Regions from separate parts of the Streptomyces sp. NPDC107575 genome, predicted to be linked through region 2. Evidence: riboswitches for the same ligand, from Rfam matches in the RefSeq annotation. Region 2 holds a riboswitch; the other holds the start of a gene.
What was found. A riboswitch is a leader RNA that binds a small molecule or an ion and turns the genes downstream of it on or off. The one in region 2 is predicted to bind glycine.

Region 1: another riboswitch for glycine. It lies ahead of gcvP (aminomethyl-transferring glycine dehydrogenase); the one in region 2 lies ahead of gcvT (glycine cleavage system aminomethyltransferase GcvT).

Annotation. Positions count from the first base shown of each region.
Region 1 is NZ_JBVKBG010000011.1:271,665-280,414, reverse strand. Features, by position in the region: gene ACZ7L4_RS40245 (DUF881 domain-containing protein) at 1-682, shown strand, start outside; gene ACZ7L4_RS40240 (FHA domain-containing protein) at 766-1,656, shown strand; gene ftsR (transcriptional regulator FtsR) at 1,684-2,412, shown strand; gene ACZ7L4_RS40230 (bifunctional nuclease family protein) at 2,499-2,972, shown strand; gene ACZ7L4_RS40225 (MerR family transcriptional regulator) at 3,165-3,785, shown strand; gene ACZ7L4_RS40220 (DNA polymerase IV) at 3,832-5,259, shown strand; gene ACZ7L4_RS40215 (PRC-barrel domain-containing protein) at 5,202-5,576, opposite strand; glycine riboswitch at 5,700-5,796, shown strand; gene gcvP (aminomethyl-transferring glycine dehydrogenase) at 5,982-8,750, shown strand, end outside.
Region 2 is NZ_JBVKBG010000008.1:39,218-47,967, forward strand. Features, by position in the region: gene ACZ7L4_RS34945 (L-serine ammonia-lyase) at 1-123, opposite strand, end outside; gene glyA (serine hydroxymethyltransferase) at 297-1,556, opposite strand; gene gcvH (glycine cleavage system protein GcvH) at 1,565-1,942, opposite strand; gene gcvT (glycine cleavage system aminomethyltransferase GcvT) at 2,007-3,122, opposite strand; glycine riboswitch at 3,183-3,284, opposite strand; glycine riboswitch at 3,285-3,384, opposite strand; gene ACZ7L4_RS34965 (AAA family ATPase) at 3,545-4,165, shown strand; gene ACZ7L4_RS34970 (enhanced serine sensitivity protein SseB) at 4,274-5,098, shown strand; gene ACZ7L4_RS34975 (enhanced serine sensitivity protein SseB C-terminal domain-containing protein) at 5,226-6,062, shown strand; gene ACZ7L4_RS34980 (ABC transporter permease) at 6,400-7,404, shown strand; gene ACZ7L4_RS34985 (ABC transporter substrate-binding protein) at 7,503-8,750, shown strand, end outside.

The sequences.
Region 1 (8,750 bases), on a different contig from region 2:
CGCGTCGCGCGCACAGCTCATCATGGCTGTGCTGCTGTTCGTCCTGGGGCTCGGACTCGCCATCCAGGTGCGGTCCACCAGCGACAACAGTGCCCTGCGCGGTGCGCGTCAGGAAGATCTCGTTCGCATCCTCGATGAACTGGATGATCGAACTCAGCGTCTTGAGGATGAGAAGCAAGGCCTCGTGGACCAGCGCACCGAGCTGGAGAACAGTTCGGACCAGGCCAACGAGGCCCGCAAGCAGACGGCCGAGAAGCAGAAGCAGCTCGGCATTCTGGCGGGCACGACGGCCGCGCAGGGCCCCGGGATCACCATGACCGTCACCGATACGAAGGGGGCCGTGGAGGCGGACATGCTGCTCGACGCGGTCCAGGAACTGCGCGCCGCTGGCGCGGAGGCGATCCAGGTGAACGATGTCCGCATCGTGGCCAACACGTATCTGACGGACGGCAGTGGCGGGAAGGGGATCAGCGTGGACGGGCACGACATCAGCCGCCCCTACCGGTTCAAGGTCATCGGCAAGCCGCAGGACCTGGAGCCGGCCCTGAACATCCCCGGGGGTGTGGTGCAGACGCTGGAGAAGGAGCAGGCCACGGTGGCCGTGAGCCGCTCGAACAAGATCGTCGTAGACGCCTTGCGATCCGCGCAACGGCCTGATTACGCTCGGTCGTCCTCGGAGTGAAGCCGGGGGTGCATGGTGGATACCGTGCGAGGGCATGAGGTTGCGGGGGGTCGCCGCAGCAAGGGTGGTGTGCGTGGTGGAAACTGTTTGGCGGATACGGACGTTGTGAGGGTGTCCGTGTCAATGATGTACGCGATGTACGCCGATGTGTGCAGTCAGGGTTCGTCCTGCCCCACGGGCGGGTCTGTTTCGGTCAAGGGGAATCGCCCGTGAAGTTGTTTGCGAAGTTGTTCGGCAAGAGCCGTGAGGACGCCCGTCATCGTGCGCCGCGGCAAGGAGACGCCCCGGAGACCCAGGTGGGCGAGCGCCCGCTGTTCCGGGACCAGGTCGCCGGAGACAATTCGGGCGGACAGGGCGCGTCGTCTGTTGACCCTGCCGGTTCCGGCCGCATAGGTTTCGGAGAACCGTCAACCTCAAGTACGGGTGGAGAGTTCGGCATGTCGGCCCTGGTGTGTACGAGGTGCGGGAACCGGAACGCGGAGAACAGCCGGTTCTGCTCCAACTGCGGTGCGCCGCTGCGTGGCGGTGCGACGCCGGAGGGGCCGTCGGAGACGACGTCCACGATCTCCATCTCCGGCCTCGAGTCCTACGACCCGGAGGCGACGGGCCAGACGCAGCTCCCGGCCCTCTCGCCCGAGGCACAGGCGGCGGTCGACGCGCTGCCGCTCGGCTCGGCGCTCCTCGTGGTGCGGCGCGGTCCGAACTCGGGCAGCCGCTTCCTCCTGGATGGCGAGCTGACCACCGCGGGGCGCCACCCGCAGAGCGACATCTTCCTGGACGACGTGACCGTGTCGCGCCGCCACGTGGAGTTCCGTCGCCTGCAGGACGGCTCGTTCACCGTCGGCGACGTCGGCAGCCTCAACGGCACGTACGTGAACCGTGAGCGCATCGACTCGGTGACGCTGAACAATGGGGACGAGGTGCAGATCGGCAAGTACCGGCTGGTGTTCTACGCGAGCCAGCGCGGTATCTGAACCGTCCGCGATCCTTCAGGAAGGTCCATGCTGCACACGACGAGTGGCGGTGCCCCAGGGGGTACCGCCACCACGGACAGTCGGCTGATGAGCATCGGCACCGTACTGAACGTGCTCCGAGAAGAGTTTCCCGAAGTCACGATCTCCAAGATCAGGTTCCTGGAGTCCGAGGGCCTGGTCGAACCCCGGCGTACGCCGTCGGGGTACCGGAAGTTCAGCCCGGACGACGTCGAGCGGCTCGCCCACGTGCTGCGCATGCAGCGGGACCACTACCTGCCGCTGAAGGTCATCAAGGAGCAGCTCGATGCCCTGGAGCCGGGCGAGACCTTGACCGTGCCGGCACCGGGACGCCCCGGTGACGCGGAGGACGGCGCCGATGTGCCGACGGCCGCGCGGGTCGGCCGGGACGAATTGCTGGCCGCCGTCGGCGTCGAGGAGCACGAGCTCGACGAATGGGAGTCGTACGGGCTCCTCACCCCCCTGCCCGACGGTGGCTACGACGCCTCCGCCGTGTCGGTCGCCGAGCTCATCGGCGAGCTGGCGCGATTCGGGATCGGCCCGCGGCACCTGCGCGTCATGCGGGCGGCCGCGGACCGCGAGGCCGGCCTGGTGGACCAGGTGGTCGCCCCCCTGAAGGTGCACCGCAACCCGCAGACGCGGGCGCATGCCGAGGCCCGTGCCAAGGAGCTGGCAGGCCTCACCGTGAAGCTGCACTCGGCCCTTGTGCAGACCGCGCTCGGGGTGCGTCTGCCCTGATCGTGGGCGCGGGTGAGCGCCGATGGCCCGGTCCTCGGTGGATGCCCGACTACCCAAACCGGCCGGGCACGTCCTAGGGTTGCTGTGTGAACGAGCTCGACGTCGTAGGTGTCCGGGTCGAAATGCCCTCCAACCAGCCGATCGTGCTCCTGCGTGAAGTGGGAGGCGACCGGTACCTCCCCATCTGGATCGGACCGGGGGAGGCGACCGCGATCGCCTTTGCCCAGCAGGGCATGGCGCCCGCGCGTCCGCTGACGCACGACCTCTTCAAGGATGTCCTCGAGGCGGTCGGCCAGGAGCTCACGGAAGTGCGCATCACGGACCTGCGCGAAGGCGTCTTCTACGCGGAGCTGGTGTTCGCGAGCGGGGTCGAGGTCAGTGCCCGCCCGTCGGACGCCATAGCCCTCGCGCTGCGCACCGGCACGCCGATCTTCGGCAGTGACGGGGTCCTGGACGACGCGGGGATCGCGATCCCCGACGAGCAGGAGGACGAGGTGGAGAAGTTCCGCGAGTTCCTCGACCAGATCTCTCCCGAGGACTTCGGCACCAACAGTCAGTGACCGCACGGCGGACGGCCGGGCCCGGCCGTCGAGCGGCGGCGCCCTCGAGACATTCGGCTAGCCTTTCCCGGCGGTGGGTCACGGGAAACCACTCTTAGGGTGATTATCACTCGGCGTGCCTAGTGTGGCGTTCGTTGACGCACCCCCTGTGACTGCCTACCGTCGACAAGGCAGGTCAATGAGGAGGTCGGCGTGAGAAGCAGCGGCGACGGTACGGCGACGGGCGGTCCGTACTTGTTTCACGGCAGCGCGGCCGATCACACTCCGCAGCGCCCGCAGGCCGTGCCTGTGGTGGCGGGGGAGAGCGGCTCGGCCGCTTCCGAGCAGCTGGGGTACCGGGGCCCGACGGCATGTGCGGCGGCCGGCATCACCTACCGGCAGCTCGACTACTGGGCCAGGACCGGCCTTGTCGAACCCAGCGTGCGTACCGCGTACGGATCGGGGACCCAGCGGCTCTACAGCTTCCGGGACGTCGTCGTCCTCAAGGTCGTCAAGCGCTTCCTGGACACGGGTGTCTCGTTGCAGAACATCCGGGCGGCCGTGCAGCACCTGCGCGAGAGCGGCTTCCGCGATCTGGAGCGGATGACGCTGATGAGCGACGGTGCGACGGTCTACGAGTGCACGTCGCCCGCCGAGGTGCACGATCTGCTCCAGGGCGGCCAGGGGGTCTTCGGGATCGCCGTGGGCGTGGTCTGGCGGGACGTGGAGGCCGCGCTCTCGCAGCTGCACGGCGAGCGCGTGGACACCGGCGAGACGATCGTGCCGCCGAACCCCACGGACGAGCTCGCGAGGCGGCGCGGCAGGGCCGTGTGAGGTCCGTAGGGCCGCGTTGTCAGTGGCGTAGGGCAGCATCGGGCATGTGAGAACCGCGCCCACGATCCTGCATCTCGACATGGATGCCTTCTACGCCTCTGCCGAGCAGGCGGCGAAGCCGAGCCTGCGCGGGAAAGCGGTCGTCGTGGGCGGGCTCGGGCCGCGCGGTGTGGTGGCCACGGCGTCGTACGAGGCGCGGAAGTTCGGGGTGCACTCGGCGATGCCGATGGGGCAGGCTCGCAGGCTCGCCCCGCATGCCGCGTATCTGGTGCCGCGGTTCCGGCTGTACCGGGCGATCAGCGAGCAGGTGATGGGCCTCCTGGGGGCGCTCTCGCCGCTGGTGGAACCCCTGAGCCTGGACGAGGCGTTCGTGGATCTGGAGGCCGGTGAGGCGGCCTGGGACGCCGCTTCCGCCGAGGCCGTGGGGCGGCGGCTGCGGGCCGACATCCGGCGCGTGACCGGTCTGACCGGGTCCGTGGGGCTCGCGGCGTCCAAGATGCTCGCGAAGATCGGCTCGGAGGAGGCCAAGCCGGACGGGCTCGTGCTGATACGTCCCGGCACCGAGCGCGCGCTGCTGGGCCCGCAGTCCGTGCGGATCCTGCCGGGCGTCGGGCCCGCGACGGCTGATCATCTGCGGCGGGCCGGGATCGTGACCGTGGAGGAGATCGCGGGGGCCGGCGAGGACGAGCTGGTGCGCCTGCTCGGGAAGGCGCACGGCAGCCATCTGTACGAGATGGCGCTGGCCCGCGACGAGCGGCCGGTCGTGGCCGAGCGGGACTCCAAGTCCGTATCGGTCGAGGACACGTACGACGTGGACATCCACGACCGGGTGCAGGTCCGGATGGAGGTGCGCAGGCTGGCCGGCCGGTGCGTGGAGCGGCTGAGAGCGGCCGAGCGCTCGGGGCGGACCGTGGTGCTCAAGGTGCGGCGCTACGACTTCTCGACGCTGACGCGCTCGGAGACGCTGCGGGGGCCGACGGACGATCCCGGGGTGGTGCGGGAGGCCGCGGCGCGGCTGCTGGAGAGCGTGGACACGACCGGCGGCGTGCGGCTGCTGGGCGTCGGGGTCAGCGGGCTGGCCGACTTCACGCAGGAGGACCTGTTCGCGCAGTTCGCCGCCGCGGAGGAGGAGGCTGCAGCGGCCGAGGAGCTGGAGGGGGACGCGGGGCCGGTCGAGCCCGTGGAGGCGGCCGATCCCGAGCCGGCGCCCGTGGAGCGCAAGTGGCTGGCCGGGCACGATGTGCGGCATGCCGAGTTCGGGCCGGGGTGGGTGCAGGGGAGCGGGCTCGGGCGGGTGACCGTGCGGTTCGAGACGCCGTACGCGGTGGTGCCGGGGAGGGTGCGGACGTTCCGGGTCGATGATCCGGAGCTGGAGCCGGCGGAGCCGATGCCGCTGGTGGAAGGGGCCGAAGCGGATCAGGTCGTCTCGTCCTCGGCGCCGGCGACCTTGCCGAACGAGATGTCGGGCGACTGAGGGGCCGTGATGTCCAGACCGTAGTGGTCGTAGAGCTGGAGCTCCTGCTCGGGGGAGAGATGGCGGCCCACGCCGAAATCGGGGGCGTCCTTGATCAGGGAGCGCTCGAAGGGCACGTGCAGCGTGCCGTCCGTGAAGTCGCTGGGCTCGAGGGGGACGAAGGCGTCGCGGCTGAACAGGCCGGTTCGTATCGCGGCCCACTCCGGCACGCCCGTGGCGTCGTCCAGGTACACCTCGTCGATGGTGCCGATCTTGGCCCCGTTGCGGTCGAACGCCTTGCGGCCGATCAGATTGCGCGGATCGACATCGGTCTGCACGGGCCCTCCAACTGATCGCGATGATCGCAACTCGTCTGTAAGGACTACGAAAGAGCACATTGCGTAAGGCGGCCACTCGGGGGCTCCGGCCAAGTAGCCGCTGGTAGGCTGGCAAATGGCTGCTGACCCCGTGCGGGAGAGTCCTCCGACAGTCGTCGGAAGGCGCCGAAGGAGCAAATCCTCCCCGGAATCTCTCAGGCACACGTACCGCACGGACGAGGTCACTCTGGAAAGCAGGGCGGGGTGCACGGTTTCCGCTCTCACCGACGGTGCAAGCCGGTGTGTTCCGTGTTCTCGCGGGGTGGGCCGGTGAAGCTCTCAGGTTGAGATGACAGAGGGGGAGGCCGTCCGGGTACCCGCGCCGTGGTGCCCCTCGTAGGTCGCAATGACCAGGAGGCCTCCGCAATGACCGCCAACCGTATTCCGCTCTCCCAGTTGGAGCGAGGAATCCCCTTCGAGCAGCGTCACATCGGTCCCGACGACGCCGCTCAGGCCAAGATGCTCGCGCAGGTCGGCTACGGCTCGCTGGACGAGCTGACCGCGGCCGCGGTGCCCGATGTGATCAAGAGCGCCGAGGCGCTCGACCTTCCGGCCGCCCGCAGTGAGGCCGAGGTGCTCGCCGAGCTGAAGTCCCTTGCAGAGCGCAACCAGGTGCTCGGCTCGATGATCGGCCTCGGCTACTACGGGACGTTCACGCCGCCCGTCATCCTGCGCAACGTCATGGAGAACCCGTCCTGGTACACGGCGTACACGCCGTACCAGCCGGAGATCTCGCAGGGCCGCCTCGAGGCGCTGCTCAACTTCCAGACCATGGTCGCCGAGCTGACCGGCCTGCCCACCTCCGGCTCGTCGCTGCTCGACGAGGGCACCGCCGCCGCCGAGGCCATGGCCCTCTCGCGCCGCGTCGGCAAGGTCAAGAACGGCGTGTACGTCGTCGACGCCGACGCCCTGCCGCAGACCATCGCCGTGATCCAGACGCGCGCCGAGCCGACCGGCGTAGAGATCGTCGTCGCCGACCTGAGCGAGGGCATCCCCGTCGAGGTCGCCGAGCGCGGTGTCGTGGGCCTGCTCGTGCAGTACCCGGGCGCCTCCGGCGTCGTGCGGGACATCAAGCCCGTGATCGACCAGGCGCACGAGCTGGGCGCCATCGTCACCGTCGCCGCCGATCTTCTCGCCCTGACGCTGCTGACCTCGCCCGGCGAGCTGGGCGCGGACATCGCCGTCGGTACGACGCAGCGCTTCGGCGTCCCGATGGGCTTCGGCGGTCCGCACGCCGGGTACATGGCCGTGCGCGAGAAGTTCGCCCGCTCGCTGCCGGGCCGCCTGGTGGGCGTCTCCGTCGACGCCGACGGCAACAAGGCGTACCGCCTCGCCCTGCAGACCCGTGAGCAGCACATCCGCCGCGAGAAGGCGACCAGCAACATCTGTACGGCTCAGGTGCTGCTCGCCGTCATGGCCGGCATGTACGCCGTGTACCACGGCCCCGATGGCCTCAGGTCCATCGCGCGGCGCACCCACCGTTACGCCACCCTGCTCGCCGCGGGGCTCACGGCGGGCGGCGTCGAGGTCGTGCACGGCGCGTACTTCGACACCCTCACCGTGCGGGTGCCGGGCCGGGCCGCCTCGGTCGTCTCCGCCGCGCGCGAGGGCGGCGTCAACCTGCACCTGGTGGACGCGGACCACGTCTCCGTCGCCTGCGACGAGACGACCACGCGGGCCCAGCTGGGCGCGGTGTGGAGCGCGTTCGGCGTCGACGCGGACATCGAGGCGCTGGACGCCGAGGTCGAGGACACGCTGCCGGGCGGGCTGCTGCGCGAGGACGAGTACCTGACGCACCCCGTCTTCCACCAGTACCGCTCCGAGACGGCGATGCTGCGCTACCTGCGCATGCTCGCCGACCGCGACTACGCGCTCGACCGCGGCATGATCCCGCTGGGCTCCTGCACGATGAAGCTCAACGCGACGACGGAGATGGAGCCGGTCACCTGGCCCGAGTTCGGCCAGCTGCACCCCTTCGTCCCCGCCGAGCAGGCGCAGGGCTACCTGACGCTCATCCGTGAGCTGGAGGAGCGGCTCGCCGAGGTCACCGGCTACGACAAGGTGTCGCTGCAGCCGAACGCCGGCTCGCAGGGCGAGCTCGCCGGTCTGCTCGCGGTCCGCGGCTACCACCGGGCCAACGGCGACGAGCAGCGCACCGTCTGCCTCATCCCGTCCTCCGCGCACGGCACGAACGCCGCGAGCGCCGTGATGGCCGGCATGAAGGTCGTCGTCGTGAAGACCGCCGACGACGGCGAGGTCGACATCGAGGATCTGCGCGCCAAGATCGAGCAGTACGCCGAGCAGCTCGCCGTCCTCATGATCACGTACCCGTCGACGCACGGCGTCTTCGAGGAGCACGTCGCCGACATCTGCGCCGCCGTGCACGACGCGGGCGGCCAGGTCTACGTCGACGGCGCGAACCTCAACGCGCTGGTGGGCCTCGCCAAGCCGGGCCGCTTCGGCGGCGACGTATCGCACCTGAACCTGCACAAGACGTTCTGCATCCCGCACGGCGGCGGCGGTCCGGGCGTCGGCCCGGTCGGCGTGCGCGAGCACCTCGCGCCGTACCTGCCGAACCACCCGCTGCAGCCGGCCGCGGGCCCCGAGACGGGCGTCGGCCCGATCTCCGCGGCGCCCTGGGGCTCCGCCGGGATCCTGCCGATCTCCTGGGCGTACGTGCGGCTCATGGGCGGCGAGGGGCTGAAGCGGGCCACGCAGGTGGCCGTGCTCTCCGCGAACTACATCGCCAAGCGGCTCGAGCCGCACTTCCCGGTGCTCTACAACGGTCCGGGCGGGCTCGTCGCCCACGAGTGCATCGTGGACCTGCGCCCGATCAGCAAGGCGACGGGCGTGAGCATCGACGACATCGCCAAGCGGCTCATCGACTACGGGTTCCACGCGCCGACCATGTCGTTCCCGGTCGCCGGGACGCTGATGATCGAGCCGACCGAGAGCGAGGGCATCGAGGAGCTCGACCGGTTCTGCGACGCGATGATCGCGATTCGCGGCGAGGTCGAGCGGGTCGCCTCCGGCGAGTGGCCGGCGGACGACAACCCGCTGCGGAACGCTCCGCACACCGCCGGGATGCTCGGCGGCGAGTGGGAGCACGCGTACAGCCGGGAAGAAGGTGTCTTC
Region 2 (8,750 bases):
GGCCAGCAGGCCCTCGTTCTTCAGGCGCCGCGCGAACATGCGGGCCGCGCGCATCGGGCCGACCGTGTGCGAGCTGGACGGGCCGATGCCGATCGAGAACAGGTCGAAGACCGAGATGGCCACGGTGGGACTCCAAAGGTGGGTGGTAGACGCCGTTGTCTGCCGGACGAGCAAGAGTGCGGTGGAAGCGGCCGGGGCACCGCGCTCACTGTTTCCTTCTGGTTCCAGTGTGCGTGGTGCCCCGGTAGGACGTATGTACGCAAGGGTACGTAATCCGGGCCGAAGGGCCGTGGCTGCTACAGGCCCGGGTACAGCGGGTGCTTGTCGGCCAGGGCGGTCACCCGGGCCTTGAGCGCCCCCGCGTCGTACGACGGCTGGAGGGCGAGCGCGATGACGTCGGCGACCTCGCGGAAGTCGTCGGCGCCGAAGCCGCGCGTGGCCAGTGCGGGCGTGCCGATCCGGAGGCCCGACGTGACCATCGGCGGGCGCGGGTCGTTCGGGACCGCGTTGCGGTTGACCGTGATGCCGACCTCGTGGAGGCGGTCCTCGGCCTGCTGGCCGTCGAGCTCCGACTCGCGCAGGTCGACGAGGACCAGGTGCACGTCGGTGCCGCCGGACAGGACGTTGACGCCCGCCGCGCGGGACTCCGGGGTCGTCAGACGCTCGGCGAGGATCCGGGCGCCCTCGATCGTGCGCTCCTGTCGCTCCTTGAAGTCCTCGCTCGCCGCGACCTTGAAGGAGACGGCCTTGGCCGCGATCACGTGCTCGAGCGGACCGCCCTGGAAGCCCGGGAAGACCGCCGAGTTCAGCTTCTTCGCGAAGTCCTTGTTGCGGGCGAGGATGATGCCGCCGCGCGGACCGCCGAGCGTCTTGTGCGTCGTGGACGTGACGACGTCGGCGTACGGGACCGGGTTCGGGTGCAGGCCCGCGGCCACGAGGCCCGCGAAGTGCGCCATGTCGACCCAGAGGTACGCCTCGACCTCGTCGGCGATGCGGCGGAACTCGGCGAAGTCCAGCTGGCGCGGGTACGCGGACCAGCCGGCGATGATCACCTTGGGGCGGTGCTCCTTGGCGAGCCGCTCGACCTCGGCCATGTCGACCAGGCCGGCGTCGTCGACGTGGTACGGGACCACGTTGAACTGCTTGCCGGAGAAGTTCAGGCGCATGCCGTGCGTGAGGTGGCCGCCGTGCGCCAGGTCCAGGCCGAGGATGGTGTCGCCCGGCTTGGCGATGGCGAAGAGCGCGGCCTGGTTCGCGGAGGCGCCGGAGTGCGGCTGCACGTTCGCGTACTCGGCGCCGAAGAGCGCCTTCACGCGGTCGATGGCGATCTGCTCGGTGACGTCGACGTGCTCGCAGCCGCCGTAGTAGCGGCGGCCGGGGTAGCCCTCCGCGTACTTGTTGGTGAGGACCGAGCCCTGGGCCTCCATGACGGCGGCGGGAGCGAAGTTCTCCGACGCGATCATCTCGAGGGTCGACTGCTGGCGCTTCAGCTCGGCGTCGACCGCGACGGCGACCTCGGGGTCGAGCTCGTGCAGGGATTCGTTCAGTACGGACATCGGTGGGGTCAGCTCCCGGAGAACTCGGTGTACTCGTCGGCGGAGAGCAGGTCCTTGGGCTCGTCGCTGAGCCGGACCTTGAACAGCCAGCCGCCCTCGAACGGGGCGGAGTTCACGAGCGCCGGGTCGTCGACGACGTCCTGGTTGATCTCGGTGACCTCGCCGTTCACGGGGGAGTACAGGTCGGAGACCGACTTGGTCGACTCGAGCTCGCCACAGGTCTCGCCCGCGGTGACGGTGTCGCCGACCTCGGGGAGCTGGACGAACACGATGTCACCGAGCGCGTTGGCGGCGTGCTCCGTGATGCCGATGGTGGCGACGCCGTCCTCGACGGCGGAGAGCCACTCGTGCTCCTTGCTGTAACGCAGCTGCTGGGGGTTGCTCATGATGCGAATTCTCCTGTACGCGGGAAGGTGCTGGTGACGGAGGGGGCGCCCGGACGGGCGGGGGCTACTTCTGGCGCTTGTAGAACGGCAGGGCCACGACCTCGTACGCCTCGTGCGTGCCGCGGATGTCGACGCCGACGCCGGCCGTGCCGGGCTCCGCGTGGGCGGCGTCCACGTACGCCATCGCGATCGGCTTGCCGAGCGTCGGGGACGGGGCGCCGGAGGTGACCTCGCCGATCACCTGTCCTTCGGCGACCACGGACATCCCGGCGCGCGGGACGCGGCGGCCCTCGGCGATCAGGCCGACGAGCTTGCGGGGCGGGTTGGCCTCGGCCTTCGCCGCGGCGTCCTTGAGCGCGTCGTGGCCCACGAAGTCGTCCCCGTGCGACGTCTTCTCGAACTTCACGACGCGGCCTAGACCGGCGTCGAAGGGCGTGAGGGACGTCGACAGCTCGTGCCCGTACAGCGGCATGCCCGCCTCCAGGCGCAGCGTGTCCCGGCAGGACAGGCCGCAGGGGATCAGGCCGTACTCGGCGCCCGCCTCGGTCAGTGCCTGCCACAGCTTCTCGGCGTCGGCGGGGGAGACGAACAGCTCGAAGCCGTCCTCGCCGGTGTAGCCGGTGCGCGCGATGAGCGCCTGCACGCCTGCGACGGTGCCGGGCAGCCCCGCGTAGTACTTGAGGCCGTCCAGGTCCGCGTCCGTGACGGACTTCACGATCGCCGCGGAGTTCGGGCCCTGCACCGCGAGCAGCGCGTACGCGGCGTGGTCGTCGCGGACCTCGGCGTCGAAGCCGGCGGCGCGCTCGGTGAGGGCGTCGAGCACGACCTGCGCGTTGCCCGCGTTCGCGACCACCATGTACGTGGTCTCCTCCAGCCGGTACACGATCAGGTCGTCGAGGATCCCGCCGTCCTCGCGACAGATCATCGTGTAGCGGGCGCGGCCGTTGCCGACGGAGCCGATGTTGCCGACGAGAGCGTGGTTGAGCAGGTCCACGGCCCCCGGCCCGGACACCGTGATCTCGCCCATGTGGGAGAGGTCGAAGAGGCCGGCCGCCGTGCGCACGGCGTTGTGCTCGTCGCGCTCGCTGCCGTAGCGCAGCGGCATGTCCCAGCCGGCGAAGTCGGTCATCGTCGCGCCCAGCGAACGGTGCAGGGCGTCGAGTGCGGTGGTGCGGGTCATGGCTGGTGTGCTCCCGGTGGCATGACGGCGATGGCGGAGTCTCGGATCGCGCGCGAGACGTCCTCCCCATCTGTCATCGGAACCTGAGAGGTTCGCCCCGAGGGGGCTTGCACCTTGGGTGGGGGCGCCGTGTCACAAAGGCGCCCCACTTTTCAGATCTGCCTCGCCCGCGCGGTACGGGGCCTGAGAGATTCAAGGGAGGAACTTGCTCCTTCGGCGTCCGGGGACTCGTGGGTACCCGGAACTCTCCCGCGCGGATTCAAGCGGCCGGTATGCAGTTGCGCGCACATCATTGCATGCCCGTCCGACAGGGAAACCCCTTGAGGGGCATTACCTTCTCTTTACACTTGAGGGGCAAGGGTGACGTGACCGGAACGGGGAGGACGATCACGGTGCACAAGGCAGTGGCGGGGGCTTACGCGGTGTCGGCGTCGGCATCGGTGGTGGCGGGGGTCCGGATCCCCGGCCAGCGCTCGGTGCGCGACCTGCGCGGCCGCCGCGGGCACACCCCGCGCAGACTCGCCTTCGCGGCGGGCGACCTCGTCGTGCTCTCCGGCCTGCCCGGCAGCGGCAAGTCGACGCTGATGCGGCGGGCCGTCACCGAGATCCGGATCGACTCGCAGGACACCCGCGAGCGCTGGGCCGCGCGCATGCCGCGCTACCTGCCGTACGCGCTGTACCGCCCGCTGGTCCGCGTCGCGCACTATGTGGGGCTGCGCCGGGCGATGCGCTCGGGCGCGAGCGTCGTCGTGCACGACTGCGGTACGCAGGCGTGGGTGCGCCGCTGGGTGATCCGCACGGCGCGGCGGCGCGGCGTCGCCGTCCACCTGATGCTGCTCGACGTACCGGCGGACACGGCTCTCGAGGGGCAGCGGGACCGCGGCCGAGGAGTGTCCCGGTACGCCTTCGCCCGGCACCGCAGGGCGGTGGGCGCGCTCGTCAGCTCGACGGAGCGGGGGAAGCTGCCGGCCGGGATGGAGTCGGCGGTGCTGCTCGACCGGGCGGCGATGGAGGCGCTGGGAGGCATCACGTTCGGCGACTGACGCCGGGCCCCCGCGCAAGCGGACGGAACCGCACCGTGTCCAATTGTGTGTACGAGTTAAGGTCGGCGGGCACAGCAGCGGGCAGAACGGCAGAGGTTGATGGCAGTCATGGAGTTCCCAGGCACCCCGGAACCGGGTCACGGTCACGCCCAGGGGCACGAGGGCGGCTTCGGCCACCCCGCGCAGGGCTGGCCGGCCAACGAGTTGGAGGAGGTCCTCGCCGCGGCCCTCGGTCAGGAGGCGGGGAGTTCGGCGGGTGGCCGAATAGTCGAGGTCCTCGGCCGCAGCCACGTGTGGATCCCGCTGCCCCGGGGCGGCTCGAACGCGAGCAGGGACCTCGACCTGCCGAGCCTGGAGATCGAGGGCCAGGCCTACGTCCCCGTGTTCAGCTCCGAGCAGCAGTTCATGGCGGTCACCGGTGGCCGGATGGACTGCACGATCGCCCCGGCCGTCGAGTTCGCGCGCGGGCTTCCGCCGCAGGTCGGCATCGCCGTGAACCCGGACGGGACGGTGGGTGTGCCGCTGCCGCCGCCGGCCGTCGCCGAGCTGGCCCGCAGCGGTCGCACGGCGCTCGACGGCCCGGCGACCGGCGGCCGTGTGGTGCTGAGCGAGCCCGACTGGCAGGTCGACCCGATGGACTTCCTGGCCGCGGTGCGCGAGGAGTTCGAGGGGCTCGGCACGGTGCTGAGCGCGCGGCGCTGCCTCGCGACCGTGGAGGACGCGGAGCCGTCCCTCTTCATCGGCGTGGAACTGGCGCAGGCCGTGAGCGCGCCGAGCGGCGCGGGGGACCTTCCGCTGGACGCGCTGGGGCGGGCGCTGGGCCGTGCGCCGGTGCCCTGGGCCGTCAACCTGGTGTTCCTGGACGTGACACAGGACCCGGTCGCGGACTGGCTGCGTACACACGTACGGCCGTTCTACGTACGAGAAGGGTGACGGCGTCCGTCAAGTCGGTGTCAGTATCGCCGCTTAAGCTGGTTTCATGACGTGACCGGTCGGCGCTTCGCTTTCCGGCCACGTGTGGAACACGGACGTCTTTGAAGAGCCGAAGGGGCGGTTACGGGTGAGTGCGTCGGGCACGGGCGCGGCCAATGGGGCCTCCCCTGGTCGAGCGGAGCCGAGACCTTGGGGAAAGGTCGAGCACATGCTGCGCCAGGTGACGCCGGGACGCTACGACGCGTACGAGGCGCTCCTCAAGGCCCTCGCCGACCCCGCGGCCGGGCAGGTCTGGATGCTGCTCTGGCACGGCCAGGCCGGCTCCCCGGACGCCCAGTACGGGAACATGGAGGTGGACGGCTTCAGTTACGCCCCGTGCGTCACCTCCGCGCAGGAGCTCTCCGCCTCCGGCTGGTCGCGGGCGTACGAGGTGGTGAGCGGCGTCGACGCGGCGCGCACGCTCTACCCGGACCACTACGGGCTCTGGCTGAATCCGCACGCGCCGGGCGGCGGTGTCGGCATCCCGTGGCTCGATCTGCGGCGCATCGCGGGCGGCCTGGACCGGCAGCCGGCGGGCCCCCTCAGGCTCTCCGAGCCGACGATCGAGATCCCGCAGTTCTACGCGACCCTGACGCAGAACGCGCATCGCACGACGGCGATCCGCTCCCTGCGCCGCGCCTGGGTCCAGCCCACGCTGGGCGCGCCCTATCTCGCCATCGGCCTGGACGTCTACGACACGTCCCCGGCGTCCGTGGACGCGGTCCGGGCGATGATGCAGCAGTCCATCCCGGCGGTCCCCGAGGGCCTTCCGGTCTCCACGGTCGCGATGTCGGACGAGTACGACCCCGTGGCCATGTGGCTCCGCCAGGCGCGCCCGTTCTACGACCGGGAGGCGCATGCGGCGCCGCCGGCTCCGGCCGGTGGGGGCTACGGTTTTCCGCCGCCGTACGGGGCGACGTACTGAAAAGCTTGTCCTCAGACGCCGGACGGGCTGGAGAATTCCAGCCCGTCCGGCGTTTGGTCGTTTACGACCCAACTCGCCCGGTCAAAGGTGGGGTTCGACCACTTGTGACCCAACTGCCCACCGTCCGCCCCCCGTTCACGGCAGTCCGGATAACGGAACACCCCAGCCTGCATCACGTTTAGGCATCCTTTCGCCGTCAAGTCTGGCAACAGATCGCGCCCAGGTTGAAGACTCCCGCTCCAAGGGGGCTTCGCCTCTGTGTACGACGGACTGAACCACGCCGCCACAGCGGCAAGTGCGGGCCGGTCACCGCCGGTTGAGAGGGGTCCCTGCCACGATGACGGCACCATTGCACGACACGAGCGCAGAAGCGGAACCGAGCGCACCGGTCGAGCCTGTCAAGGGAGACGGAGAACGCAAGGTCGAGGGCCGGTCGCTCAAGCAGATCGCCTGGAGCCGGCTCAAGCGCGACAAGGTCGCCCTCGGCGGTGGCATCGTTGTCGTACTCCTCGTCCTGGTCGCGGTCTTCGCTCCGCTCATCGTCAGCCTGCTCGGCCACCCGCCGAACGAGTTCCACCAGGACAAGCTGGACGAGCTGACGAACCTGCCCAAGGGCGCCCTGGGCGGCGTCAGCGCCGAGCACCTCTTCGGCGTCGAGCCCAACAAGGGCCGCGACATCTTCAGCCGGATCGTCTACGGCACCCGCGTCTCGATGCTGGTCGCCTTCCTCGCCGCGGTCGTCGCCGTCGTGCTCGGCACCTTCTTCGGCATCATCGCCGGCTACTTCGGCGGCTGGGCCGACGCGGTGATCAGCCGCGTGATGGACGTGCTGCTCTCCTTCCCGCAGCTGCTGTTCATCATCTCCCTGGTCTCCGTCCTCCCCAACGACCTGCTCGGGCTGACCGGCAGCGGCGTGCGCATCATGATCCTGATCATGGTGATCGGCTTCTTCGGCTGGCCGTACATCGGCCGGATCGTGCGCGGCCAGACGCTCTCGCTGCGCGAGCGGGAGTACGTGGAGGCGGCACGCAGTCTCGGCGGCGGACCCCGGCACATCCTCTTCCGCGAGCTGCTGCCGAACCTGGTGGCGCCCATCACCGTCTACACCACGCTGATGATCCCCACCAACATCCTCACGGAGGCGGCGCTCAGCTTCCTCGGCGCCGGTGTCCGGCCGCCGACCGCCTCGTGGGGCGGCATGCTGCGGGACGCGCTCGGCACGTACGAGCACGACCCGATGTTCATGGTCTTCCCTGGCGTGGCGATCTTCATCACCGTGCTGGCCTTCAACCTCTTCGGGGACGGCCTGCGCGACGCGCTCGACCCCAAGGGCACCCGATAGACCCCGTTCACCGCCCCTGCCGTCCCGTCAGGAGCACTCCCTGTATGGCCCCGCGGCCGCAAGGCCGCGGACCGCGAATCCCGGAGGATGCGAGAAGAATGCCCAAAGGTTTCCAGAGTCGACGGATGATGGCCGCCGCCGCCCTCGTGGCCGCGTCGGCGCTCACCGTCACCGCCTGCGGCGGTGGCGACGACAGCGACAACGAGTCGAAGGGCGCCGGCTACAACGCCGCCATAGGCAAGATCGCCAACAAGTCGACCACAAAGGGCGGCACGCTCCGCATGGTCGCCAAGCAGGACCTGGACAGCTTTGACCCGCAGCGCGCCTACTTCGGCATGGCGTGGGACTTCATGCGCTTCTACAACCGCACCCTGGTGACGTACGACACCAAGCCGGGCGCCGCGGGCAACGCGCTGGTCCCCGACATGGCGAAGGGCATGGCCGAGGTCTCCGACGACGGCAAGACCTACACGTACAAGCTGCGCGACGGGCTCACCTGGGAGGACGGCTCGAAGCTGACCTCCAAGGACATCAAGTACGGCATCGAGCGCATCTGGGCGGACGACGTCATCACCGGCGGTCCGGTGTACCTGAAGCAGGCGCTCGACCCCAAGGGCGAGTACAAGGGCCCGTACAAGGACAAGTCGAAGGACAAGCTCGGCCTCAAGGCCATCGAGACGCCCGACGACAACACCATCGTCTTCCATCTGCCGCAGCCCAACAGCGACTTCGAGCAGATGCTCGCCATGCCGTCCGGCTCCGCCGTGAAGCAGTCGGCGGACACGCGGGAGAAGTACACGACCAAGCCGCTGTCCAACGGTCCGTACAAGGTCCAGTCGCACAAGGCGAACAAGTCGATCGTGCTGGTCCGCAACAAGGCGTGGAAGAAGGCCTCGGACCCGAACAACCCCGCGCTGCCGGACAAGATCACGGTCGCGATCAACAAGAATCTCGAAGAGAACGACAAGAACCTGATGGCCGGCGAGTACGACGTCGACCTCAACGGCACCGGCATGACCCAGTCCGGCCGGACCACCGCCGTGACGGACAACAAGGGCGACGTCGACAACATGCAGACGCCGTTCGTCCGTTACGTGGCCCTGGTCACCACGACCAAGCCGATGGACAACGTCGACTGCCGCAAGGCCGTCTTCTACGCCACCGACTTCAAGAGCCTGCAGCAGACGCGCGGTGGCGAGGTCGCGGCCGGCAAGATCGCCAACAACCCCTTCCCGAAGGCGGTTCCGGGCCACGACGACAGCTACGACCCGTACGGCGTGGTGGAGCGCAAGGGCAAGCCGGACCTGGCCAAGGCCAAGGACGCGCTGAAGAAGTGCGGCAAGCCG